Regions from separate parts of the Pseudomonas sp. G3-19 genome, predicted to be linked through region 1. Evidence: predicted binding sites of a transcription regulator. Region 1 holds the regulator's gene; each other region holds the start of a gene.
The links. Region 1 encodes FliA, which starts transcription of late flagellar genes. Its sites were predicted from a motif close to CTAAAGTTTNNNNNNNNNNNGCCGNTAA; they were not measured.
Positions count from the first base shown of each region.

Region 2: the regulator FliA is predicted to act here: its motif matches at 1,687-1,714, upstream of motA (flagellar motor stator protein MotA).
Region 3: the regulator FliA is predicted to act here: its motif matches at 1,654-1,681, upstream of flgM (flagellar biosynthesis anti-sigma factor FlgM).

Region 1 covers NZ_JBMPIQ010000003.1:5,993,257-5,997,390, forward strand. The annotation lists gene flhF (flagellar biosynthesis protein FlhF) at 1-605, shown strand, start outside; gene fleN (flagellar synthesis regulator FleN) at 719-1,549, shown strand; gene fliA (RNA polymerase sigma factor FliA) at 1,546-2,286, shown strand; gene ACOYXI_RS27325 (chemotaxis response regulator CheY) at 2,452-2,823, shown strand; gene ACOYXI_RS27330 (protein phosphatase CheZ) at 2,841-3,629, shown strand; gene ACOYXI_RS27335 (chemotaxis protein CheA) at 3,684-4,134, shown strand, end outside.
Region 2 covers NZ_JBMPIQ010000003.1:4,822,316-4,826,449, forward strand. The annotation lists gene rhdA (thiosulfate sulfurtransferase) at 1-35, opposite strand, end outside; gene ACOYXI_RS22025 (HDOD domain-containing protein) at 78-1,616, opposite strand; gene motA (flagellar motor stator protein MotA) at 1,783-2,634, shown strand; gene motB (flagellar motor protein MotB) at 2,638-3,714, shown strand; gene ACOYXI_RS22040 (toll/interleukin-1 receptor domain-containing protein) at 3,767-4,134, opposite strand, start outside.
Region 3 covers NZ_JBMPIQ010000003.1:2,592,169-2,596,302, forward strand. The annotation lists gene ACOYXI_RS11945 (chemotaxis protein CheV) at 1-712, opposite strand, end outside; gene flgA (flagellar basal body P-ring formation chaperone FlgA) at 795-1,556, shown strand; gene flgM (flagellar biosynthesis anti-sigma factor FlgM) at 1,717-2,043, shown strand; gene ACOYXI_RS11960 (flagella synthesis protein FlgN) at 2,092-2,559, shown strand; gene ACOYXI_RS11965 (flagellar brake protein) at 2,652-3,398, shown strand; gene ACOYXI_RS11970 (MFS transporter) at 3,656-4,134, opposite strand, start outside.

The DNA.
Region 1 (4,134 bases):
TCGCCGCGCGCTACGTGCTCAAGTACGGCGCGCAGAATGTCGCGCTGGTCAGCATGGACAGCTTCCGCATCGGCGCGCAGGAACAACTGAAGACGCTGGGGCGGATTCTCAATGTGCCGGTGACCCACGTCGATCCGGGCCAGTCGCTGGTGCAGGCGCTCGACCCGCTGCTGCGCAAGCGCGTGGTGCTGATCGATACCGCCGGCTTGCAGGCCAGCGATCCGGCCTTGCGCATGCAGCTGGAAAGTCTGGCCGGGCGTGGCATCCGTTCAAAAAATTATCTGGTGCTGGCAACCACCAGCCAGAAACAGGTTCTAACCGCCGCTTATCACAGTTACAAGCGTTGCGGGCTTGCCGGCTGCATCCTGACTAAACTGGATGAGACGGCCAGCCTTGGCGAAGTGTTGAGCCTGGCGATCAGTCATGAACTGCCGGTCGCGTACCTGACCGATGGCCCACGGATTCCGGATGATCTGCATCTGCCGCGCCGTCATCAACTGGTCAGCCGCGCCGTCAGCGTGCAAATGCAGGAAGAACCCAGCGAAGAAGCCATGGCTGACATGTTCGCTGATATCTACCACAGCCCGACCAAGCAGGTTGGCTGAGGTAATGAACCGTTTTTGTACCTACATCGATGGTCTGCCATGCATTGTTCCGGTTGAGAACGCGCAGCCAGTAATGTGGCCTCCGTCTATGCAAGACAAGGTAAAGAAATAACATGGGCAGCATGCATCCCGTACAGGTGATCGCGGTGACCGGCGGCAAAGGTGGCGTCGGCAAGACTAACGTGTCAGTGAACTTGTCTCTGGCGCTGGCAGAGCTTGGCCGTCGGGTCATGCTGCTGGACGCCGATCTGGGGCTGGCGAACGTCGACGTTCTGCTGGGACTGACCCCCAAACGTACTCTGGCCGATGTGATCGAAGGCCGCTGTGAGCTGCGCGACGTGCTGTTGCAGGGCCCCGGCGGGATCCGCATCGTGCCGGCCGCTTCCGGCACCCAAAGCATGGTGCACCTGAGCCCGGCGCAACATGCCGGTCTGATTCAGGCCTTCAGCGACATCGGCGACAACCTCGATGTGCTGGTGATCGACACCGCTGCAGGTATTGGTGACTCGGTAGTCAGTTTTGTCCGCGCCGCGCAGGAAGTGTTGCTGGTGGTCTGCGACGAGCCGACCTCGATCACCGACGCCTACGCGCTGATCAAACTGCTCAACCGCGACTACGGCATGAACCGCTTCCGCGTGCTGGCCAACATGGCGCAGAGCCCGCAGGAAGGGCGCAACCTGTTCGCCAAGTTGACCAAGGTCACGGATCGCTTCCTCGACGTCGCCTTACAATACGTCGGCGCCGTGCCGTACGACGAAAGCGTGCGCAAGGCAGTGCAGAAGCAGCGAGCGGTCTATGAAGCCTTTCCGCGTTCCAAGTGCGCGCTGGCGTTCAAGGCGATCGCGCAGAAGGTCGATACCTGGCCGCTGCCTGCCAACCCGCGCGGCCACCTTGAGTTTTTCGTCGAGCGCCTCGTGCAGCAAACAGCAGGGCCTGTGTTATGACCGCGAGCGGTATGAACTACTACAAGAAGTCGGCACGTGACGCGCAGTACGAGTTGATCGAGCGTTACGCGCCACTGGTCAAGCGCATTGCCTATCACTTGCTGGCGCGCTTGCCGGCGAGTGTGCAGGTTGAAGACCTGATTCAGGCCGGGATGATCGGCCTGCTCGAAGTCTCAACCAAATATGACGCCAGCAAAGGCGCCAGTTTCGAAACGTACGCGGGCATCCGGATCCGCGGCGCGATGCTCGATGAAGTGCGCAAAGGGGATTGGGCACCGCGCTCGGTTCACCGCAATACCCGTATGGTCAGCGATGCCATTCGCTCAATTGAAGCTAAAACCGGCCGTGACGCTAAAGATCACGAGGTTGCGGCCGAACTCCAATTGAGTCTCGACGATTACTACGGGATTTTGAATGACACCCTGGGCAGCCGGCTGTTCAGTTTCGACGATCTGTTGCAGGACGGCGAACACGAAGGGCTGCACGAGGATGGCGCCAGTGCTCATCTTGAGCCGTCACGCGATCTGGAAGATGAACGCTTTCAGGCGGCGCTGGCGGACGCGATTGCCAATTTGCCGGAGCGTGAGCGACTGGTGTTGGCGCTGTACTACGACGAAGAGCTGAACCTCAAGGAGATCGGTGAAGTCCTTGGCGTCAGTGAATCGCGGGTCAGCCAGTTACACAGCCAGTGCGCGGCCCGTTTGCGGGGGCGTTTGGGGGAGTGGCGAGCGCGCTGAAGGCAGTGTGGGGACACTGCGAACGAGGCTGGTGCGGTGAGAACGGCACCGGTCTTGCTCTGTTGTGCTCCAGACAGTCTTCGAGTGCTGCGCCGATTGATTGAAGTGGCGCGTCCAGGTGCTGGGCGCGTTTAAGACTGCTTGGAGGTCGAATTGAACAAAGACATGAAAATCCTCATCGTTGATGACTTCTCAACGATGCGGCGGATCATCAAGAACCTGCTGCGCGATCTCGGGTTCACCAACACCGTCGAGGCCGACGATGGCACTACCGCCATTCCGGTACTCAACAGCGGCAGCATCGACTTTCTGGTAACGGACTGGAACATGCCGGGCATGACCGGTATCGACTTGCTGCGCCACGTGCGTGCCGATGAAAAACTCAAGCACCTGCCGGTGCTGATGGTGACCGCTGAAGCCAAGCGCGAGCAAATCATCGAGGCCGCTCAGGCCGGTGTGAACGGCTACGTGGTCAAACCTTTCACGGCTCAGGCGTTGAAAGACAAAATCGAGAAGATTTTCGAACGCATCGGCTGATGACGCGCGGGGGAGCTATGGAGCATAACGAATCTTCACAGGGCGATTTCGAGTCGACCCTGAAAAAACACGCGGTCGAACTGGTCGAGAGCCTTGAAAAAGGCAGGTTCGGCGACGCTGTGCAACTGATCCATGAGCTCAATCAGACCCGTGACCGCGGCCTGTATCAGGAAGTGGGCAAGCTCACACGCGAACTGCACAGTGCGATCGTCAATTTCCAGATCGATCCGCACATGCCGCAGGCCGAGGAAGTGTCGCAAATCACCGACGCCACCGAACGCCTGGGCTATGTGGTCAAGCTGACCGAAGCCGCGGCCAACCGCACCATGGATCTGGTGGAAAGCGCCACCCCGGTGGTCAATGGCCTGGCTGAAGAAGCCCAGGCGCTGAGCACCGATTGGGGCCGCTTCATGCGTCGTGAAGTCGGAGCTGAAGAGTTCCGCGAACTGGCGCGCCGGGTCGACGGTTTTCTGTCACGCAGCAGCACGGACAACCGTGCGGTGTCGAGCAACCTCAACGACATCCTGCTGGCTCAGGATTACCAGGACCTCACCGGTCAAGTGATCAAGCGTGTGACCCAACTGGTCACCGAAGTCGAAAGCAATTTGCTCAAACTCGTCCTCATGGCCAGTCAGGTTGACCGCTTTGCGGGCATCGAACACGACCGTGCCGCGATGCTTGCAGAAAAAGATCCACAAAAACATCTCTCGCAGGGTGAAGGTCCGCAGATTCATGCCGATAAACGAGAAGACGTTGTGTCCGGTCAGGACGATGTGGACGATTTGTTATCCAGCCTCGGATTCTAGAGTTTTGGAATTTTAGGTTTTTTGGGTTTTTAGACCTGTAGGAGCACCCCATTAATGAGCTTCGGCGCCGATGAAGAGATCCTTCAGGATTTCCTGGTTGAGGCCGGCGAGATTCTTGAGCAACTGTCCGAGCAACTGGTCGAGCTGGAAAGCCGCCCGGATGACGCAGATCTGCTCAACGCAATTTTTCGCGGTTTCCACACTGTAAAAGGGGGCGCCGGCTTCCTTCAGCTCAACGAGCTGGTGGAGTGCTGTCACATCGCCGAAAACGTGTTCGACATCCTGCGCAAGGGTGAGCGGCGCGTTGATGCAGAACTGATGGACGTGGTGCTTGAAGCACTGGACGCGGTGAACAGCATGTTCAGCGAAGTCCGTGAACGTGCACCGATCACTGCTGCAACCCCGGAACTGCTGGCCGCCCTGGCGCGTCTGGCCGAGCCGCAAACGGCCGACGAAGCCCCGGCTTCGCCAGTGGCCGAGATGATCGAAGAACTGGTCGTCGAAG
Region 2 (4,134 bases), 1.2 Mb from region 1:
TCGATGACGAGCGGCAAGCCAGAGAAGTCAGACATGTGAGGTCTCCAGAGCACAAAGGGGGGGATTGTAGCGCAGCCTCATCGGCCACGGCTGCTAAAGCTGTGCAGGGCCTTTTCGATGCACTGCGCGGTTTTGCCGAAAGCCTGCACGCTGATGTCGGCGAACGGCCCACCGCCCTGGTCGGCGACGACGATCATGATCACCCGGCCGTTATTGACCAGCGAACGCAGGAACAGATGCTCGCCACGGAACAGCGCACGCAGGCCCGGCGGCAACAATGCGGAAAATTGTGCGTTGTTCTCGGGGTTGATCCGCACCTGTGCCTGTTGTGCGAGCAGGCGCTGCAAGACTTTGCTCTGACTGACGACAAAATTCAGCGCGGCGGCTTCCTTCGGCAAACCGAAGGTCTGGTTCACCCGCAGATTCGATTGCGTGCGGTCGGCCATCAGAATCATCACCCGGCGCATGCCGCTGGCGACCAGCGCATCACGGGCGGCGACGGTCAGGCTCATGGCATTGGTGAAGCGACTTGGCTCGGCCAGCAGTTCGGCGCATTGCCGGCGCCATTGAGTCAGATCCTCGGCATTCGGCGCCGCCGCCGGCAGCATCCCGGCCGGCAAGCGATGGGTGCCCCATGGCCATAATAATGAAACGGCCGGGTGCCACAGATCGGGCATGGCATGCTGGCGCGCACTGTTGGCGGCTTGCTGGTGCAACTGCTGCTGCACTTCGTCCATCGAGATTTGCAGATAAAGGCTGGTCAGGTACTGCCAGCGCTCGCTGTGCGGACTGTCCCAGGCCTGTTGTGCCGACAGCGCCAGGCCGTTGGCCAGCAACACGGTGTTGGCCGGCTGGTTGAGCCAGCGGCGCAGGGTCGGATCGTCGTCGAGGCGATTCTGCTGGCGCAACGGATGTTCGCTGTCGCGGGCGATGCGCAGAACTTTCACCAGTTCGCGCTGTTCGCTGAGCAGCAGTTTATAACCCTGCTGCACCCAGATCGGCAGGTGCCAGACTTGCACCAGCGCCTCGGCGATCTTCAGCAGGCGCACGCCAAACAATTGCTTCTCGACCGTGCGCGCCGATTCGCCCTTGTGGATAACCCGCAGCTCCCACTCTTCGAGCAATTCGGGAAACGTCAGCGCCAGCGGCCATAACGGCGACAGAAACAACAGGCTGCCCCAGTGAATGTCCTGCCACAGGCGCGCCAGGCGACTGGCAAAAAAACCGTTGGCCTGTTGTGTCGCGTGCTGGCTGATCATCTGCAGTTGGCGCAAGGCCTTGGGGATCTGCATCTGCGGTTCGACGGGCAGACGTGCGAGCAATTCTTCGGTACGCGCCAGGCCCAGACGGTTGATCGCCACCTCGAGATTTTCCGCCGGAGCGGCCATGGTGCCGTGGGTGTGACGATTTGCCTCACGGATGATGCTCAAGGCCAGCGCCGGACTGTCCTGCATCAGGTCGGCGATATCGCGCAACGAGCTGCGGTTGTCGCGGATCGCCCGGCAAACCTTGTCGTGCGCCTCTTGCGGCACGGGCAGGCGCACGCCATCGAGCAGTTTGACCCAGCCCTCGAGCGTGGTCGGTTTTGCGTGTGGGACGTTCGTTTCATTAGCCATGTCTGGACGAGATCTTCACTGACTGTAGACGCGCCCGGCATGGGCTAAATTGGCTTTTCGCCTGAACTGGCTATAGTCTGGCGCAGTTTTGCCGATAAGTAGAAGAAGAGATTTTTTAACTTCCGAATATGACCTTGAACCCGACTTAAATAAGTACTTTCTACCTATGGCTAAAATTATCGGCATCATCGTCGTATTCGCGAGCGTGCTCGGCGGATACGTGCTCTCCCACGGCAAAATTGCCGCCCTGATCCAGCCCTTCGAGGTGATGATCATCGGTGGTGCGGCCCTCGGTGCATTCCTCCAGGCCAACCCCGGTTACATGACGATGCACGTGCTCAAGAAATCCCTGAGCATGTTCAGTTCGCGCTTCAGCCACACGTTCTATCTGGAAGTGCTCGGCCTGATCTACGAGATCCTCAACAAGAGCCGCCGCGAAGGCATGATGGCCATCGAAGGCGACATCGAAGACGCTGCCGCGAGCCCGATCTTCGCCAAGTACCCGGCCGTGCTCAAAGACGAACGCATGACCGCGTTCATCTGCGATTACCTGCGCATCATGTCCTCCGGCAACATGGCTCCGCATGAGCTGGAAGGCCTGTTCGACATGGAACTCTACAGCCTCAAGGAAGACCTCGAGCACCCGTCCCATGCGGTGAACGGCATCGCCGACGCCATGCCCGGTTTCGGTATCGTCGCGGCGGTACTGGGTATCGTGGTGACCATGGCGTCCCTGGGTGAAGGCGATCAGAAGTCCATCGGTCTGCACGTGGGTGCGGCACTGGTCGGTACCTTCTTCGGTATTCTCGCGGCCTACGGCTTCTTCGGGCCGTTGGCGCATTCCCTGGCGCACGATGCCAAGGAAGAACTGAACGTCTACGAAGCCATCAAGGCCTCGCTGGTGGCGTCGGCTTCCGGTATGCCGCCATCGCTGGCCGTGGAGTTCGGGCGCAAGGTTCTGTACCCGGCGCACCGTCCAAGCTTTGCCGAGCTGGAACAAGCCGTTCGCGGTCGCTAAGCCATGGAAAATAATCAGCCGATAATCATCAAGCGCGTCAAGCGCATAGCCGGTGGGCACCACGGCGGGGCGTGGAAAATCGCCTTCGCCGACTTCGCCACGGCGATGATGGCGTTTTTCCTGGTGTTGTGGCTGCTGTCCACCGCAACGCCTGAGCAGAAGATCGCCATCGCCGGTTACTTCAAGGACCCGGTCGGCTTCTCCGAAAGTGGCACGCCGTACATCATTGATCTGGGCGGCACGCCGACCCTGGCGCCGGAAAACACCCTCAACCCTGAGGTGAAGTCGCAGCCGCAACCGGACAAGGTCACGGTCGACACCGAGCAGGTCGAAGGCATGGCCGAGCAGGTCGAGAAAGAGCGCCTGGAGCTGTTGCTGCAAGAACTGCAGAACAAGGTCGACGAGAACCCGCAGCTGCAGAAGTTCAAGGATCAGATCCTGTTCGAGATCACCCCGAACGGCTTGCGCATTCAGATCATGGACGCGGAAAACCGGCCGATGTTCGACTCGGGCTCCGCGCGTCTGAAGCCGTACTTCGAAGACATCCTGCTGGCCATGGCCGACACCATCAAAGCGGTGCCGAACAAGATCAGCATCAGCGGCCACACCGACGCCAAGCCGTACATCGGCACCGGCGATTTCGGCAACTGGGAGCTCTCGGCCAACCGTGCCAACGCTGCACGGCGTGCGCTGGTGGCCGGGAGCTATCCGGATTCGCAGGTGGCGCGGGTTGTCGGTTATGCCTCGTCGGCGCTGTTCGACAAGGAAAACCCGTTCAATCCGGTCAACCGCCGCATCGACATCGTGGTCCTGACCAAAAAGGCCCAGGCCGCCATCGAAGGTTCGCAAGGTGCCGACGCGGCCAAGCCAGCCGCCGAAGGTCAGAACGGCGCCGCTCCGGCGACGCCGGTCGATCCGAACGCGCTGCCGGCGGATCAGCAACCGGTGCCGGCGCACGAGTTGCGCGAACGCTTGAACCTGTTCGACGACGCCGCACCGAAACCGGCAGTGCCGGGGACTGCGGCGCCAGCGCCAACAGCTCCGCCAGCCGCTGCACCGGCCCCTGCGCCGAAGCAGTGAGCGACAAAAAAGCCGACAGTGATGTCGGCTTTTTTGTGGCTGTCGATTGGCCTCAGAAACCGCGCCGAATCCGGTTCTTCAGTTGTTCATGGAAAAGATCGGCGTTGCGCTTATAGGTGCCGCTGAAGGATTCGTTGCTCGAATCCAGCGTCATCGAGCGCTTGCTCGATACTTCTTCACGATAGGCATCGATGAAGAAATTCAGATCACTGGCCGTGCTCAGCTTCGGCCACTTGTCCAGATACTCCGGCAGCTTTGCCGGCCCGGTGCGGAACGAGCAGATCCGGCGGTTGCTGATGGTCGCTTCGCCGATTTCGAACGGCACCCACCACGACAGAGCGGTTTTCTCTGAAACCACCGCGAGCAGGTGTGTGCATTCGGTGATGTTGCGGGTGATCACCCCGGTGATGTCGTCGGTGG
Region 3 (4,134 bases), 3.4 Mb from region 1:
CGGAAATCATCATCAGGAACTCTTCTTCCGGCTTCTTGCCCTCTTCGACCAGCTTGCGCAGGTAATCCAGCGCCTGCTTGCCGTCGTTCAGCGCCACCACTTCAACCCCGATCGTCTGCAGGCAACGCGTGACCTGCTTGCGCGCCACCGACGAGTCATCGACCGTCAGCACCCGCAGCGACAACGCCTTGCTCTGGGTCTCAACATCGACCACACCGACCGAAATCGCCTCGGGCGTCGGCGCCACTTCCGCCAGCACCTTCTCGACATCGATGATTTCGACTAACTGATTGTCGACCCGAGTCACAGCCGTCAGGTAGTGATCGCGCCCCGTGCCCTTGGGCGGCGGATGGATCTCTTCCCAGTTCATGTTGACGATGCGCTCCACCGAGCGAACCAGGAAACCCTGGGTCTTGGTGTTGTACTCCGTGATGATCACGAACGGACTGTTCTTGTCTTTCAACGCCCCGGAACCGGTCGCCATTGCCAGATCAAGGATCGGAATGGTCGCCCCCCGGATATTCGCCACCCCGCACACGACAGGACTGGACTTGGGCATCAACGTCAGCGACGGGCATTGCAGCACTTCCCGCACCTTGAACACGTTGATGCCGTAGAGCTGCTGACCGTCAAGACGGAACAACAACAGCTCCAGGCGATTCTGCCCTACCAGTTGCGTGCGCTGGTTCACCGAATCCATTACACCAGCCATGCCCAGACTCCTACACCAACGCCAAGTGTTGTTGCGACGCACATTCATTGCTAAACGGCACGGCGCTTGCTTTTTAACTCGTATGAACGCTCAAACGACATTTTTCCGACGCCTGACCTCCCGCACCCGCAAAGCGCTGTGCGCGGTGTCTGCCGTCTGCTTCTTCTTCGCTGGCAGCCCTGCCGGTGCTGATACGGTTACCTTGCCTGACATGCTTATCGGCGTCACCCAAGGCTTTCTTGAGTTCACCGTAGAAGACTATCTGGCTACCAGTCAAACGGAAGGCCGCTACGAAATCGAGGTCAACCAGCTCGACCCGCGTATGCGCATGCCTATGTGCGACAAGGAATTGACAGCGTCGCTGGAGAGTCCGGCCCGTCCGCTGGGCCGGGTAACGGTCAAGGTCCGGTGCGAGGGAAGCTCGCCGTGGACGGTGTTCGTGCCCGCTCAAGTCCGCCTGTTTCGCGAGATTGTCACCACCACCCGCCCGCTGAAACGCGCCGGAATTATCGAGCCGCAGGATGTGACCTTGCGTGAACGCGACATCAGCCAGATCAATCAGGGTTTCCTGACGTCGGTGGATGAAGCCATCGGGCAGAAATTGACCCGACCAACGGTCGCCGATCAGGTGATTACCCTGGTGCATCTGGAACAGGCTGAAGTGGTGCGCAAGGGTGATCAGGTGGTCATCATCGCCCGCAGCGGTACGCTCGCTGTGCGCATGCCCGGCGAAGCCCTGGCCAATGGCGGTTTGAAAGAACAGATCCGGGTGAAAAACCTCAATTCCAACCGGGTGATCAAGGCGCAGGTCATCGCGCCGGGCCAGGTGGAAGTGGCCATGTAAAACGCTCAGGCAGAAAACTGGCGCCGGCCTCGATGCTTCCCTAAACTGTGCCGCAGCAGAACACGCTTCGGCACATGCAGCTCATTGCAAAGTGAGCCTAAAGTTTTCCAGGGAATGGCCGAGAACATGGCAAGCGTCCAAATTCCCAGAGGTTTTTAACATGGTCATCGATTTCAGCCGTTTGAACAGCTCCTCGTCACTTACGGGCAGTACACGTACCAGCAACGCCAAGGAAACCGCCGAATCCGGCACCTCCGCGCCGCTGAATACCCAGGCCGAAACGGCCAGTACCGCAAAAAGCGGGGAATCGGTACACCTCAGCAATGAGGCTCAACAGTTGCAGAAGGTCACTGACAAGCTGCGCGATCAGCCTGCCGTCGACAAAGCCCGGGTGGCCGAGTTGAAAGCAGCGATTGCCGATGGCAGCTATAAAGTCGACAGCAACCGTGTAGCCAGCAAACTGCTCAACTTCGAAGCCCAGCGCTAGGCTTTTGCCGGCGCCAGGCTTTTGGACGCTTAAAACCCAAGGCCAGCCATGCACGACACTAATTTATTGCAACTGATCACCGACGACTTTGCTCCAGCTCAACAATTGCTGGAGTTGCTGCAAACCGAGTCCCTCGCTTTGCACGGTCGCGACATGCCTTTGCTCGAAGACATTCTGGCGCGCAAACAGGCATTGATCATTTTGCTTGAACAGCATGGCCGCAAGCGCAGCGAAATCCTCGCCAGCCTCAACCTGCCGCTCGACCGTCAGGGCCTGGAGCAACTGGCCAGCCACTCGAGCATTGGCGACCAGTTGCTGGCCCAGAGCGACGTGTTGACCGACCTGATTGCCCAGTGCCAGGCGGCGAACGTCAAGAACGGCCAGTCGATCCAGATTCAGCAGGCCGCCACGGCCAATCAGCTGAAAATCCTCACCGGGGGCGAGCCGCCAGCGTTGTATGACGCCTCGGGCACTTTCGCCAAACCCACCAAGCCGCGTACGCTCAGCCAGGCGTGAGCCATTCGATGTGCCTGCACTATCAACCCGCGAAACATGCTGGCAAAATGCTGGCTAGTCGTAGTCAAATTTTGTCTGGAGATTGAGAAAACGTGCCAAACGCCCTAAGCGCGGATGATAGTCCGCAGCCACCAAAGGTGCTGACCACGCCCCTGGAAATCTCCAGCAACCTGCGCCAGCTGCAAGAAAGCCACGATCCGCTGATCATCACGTTCCACGAGCGCAGCCAGCGCTTTCAGAGCTACCTGATCAAGGTCGACCGCGATACCGCGACGATTGCCCTGGACGAGATGATCCCGCGCGATGGCGAGCGCTTTCTGCAGGCGGGCGAACCGTTCAAGGTCGAAGGCTTCCACGAGGGCGTGCGCATCGCCTGGGAATGCACCGGTACGCTGAACATTGAAGAGTCCGAGGGCGATCGCTTCTACACCGGTGACCTGCCGACCGAGGTGGTTTACCACCAGCGCCGCAACGCCTTTCGTGCAGCCCTGAAGCTGACTGACCTGGTCAGCGTCGAACTCGGCGGCGAAAAGCTCAAAGCGCCGATCAACGGCAAACTGCTGGATATTTCCGCCACCGGTTGCAAGCTGCGCTTTGAAGGCGACATCACCGACCGCCTGCAACTGGGCCAGGTCTACGACCGCATGATCGCCACCCCGCTGTTTGGCAATCAACCGATCTCGGTCGAACTGCGTTATCTGCACTTCGAAGAAAAGCTCAACATCACCTTCGCTGGTCTGCGTTTCCACAACATCAGCGGCCAGGCGGCGCGCAACGTCGAACGCTTCGTCTATCAGTTGCAGCGTGAAGCACGCCGGTTCGATAAAGACGATCTGTGATTCGTACAGGCAAATAGAAAGGGCAGCCCCTCGCGGGACTGCCCTTTTCTATTTCCATTGTCCCGTCCTGGCCTGGAGATCCCTGTGGCGAGGGGATTTATCCCCGATGGGTCGCGTAGCGCCCCCAAAACCTGCCGATGCGCAGTATCAGATACTTCGCATGCGTTGATTTTGCGACTGCTTCGCAGCCGGTCGGGGATAAATCCCCTCACCACAGTTAAAGCATCATTCTTTGAACAGCCTTACCCTCACCCGATTCAGGGTCTGGCACCACTGATGTCCGGCGTCGGTTTATCCCCCTCATCAGCCGGATCAGCTTCCACCGCCGCTTCAGACTGCACTTCGGGTTCCGGCTCCGGTTCTGGCGTAACCGTGGTCTGCATCTGCTCCTGCACCACCTGCTCATCCACTCGCGGATCGAGTGCTGCCACCAACGGCGAGCTGGACATGCTGTCAGGCATCGCCACGTGGTGCAGCGGCGCGTCGTCGACCTGATGCAGATTGGTCACCGCTTTCGGGCGAATGCGCCACACCAGCACCAGCGCGAAGAAACTGAAAAACGCGTACAGACTCTGACTGCCAAACAGCTTCATCAGCACACCTGCCAGCAGCGGGCCGATGCTCGCACCGACACCGTAGGTCACCAGCAGCATCGCCGTCAGCGACACCCGGCGATCGCCCTCGACGTGGTCGTTGGAAAACGCCACCGCCAGCGGGTACAGGCAGAACTGCACCA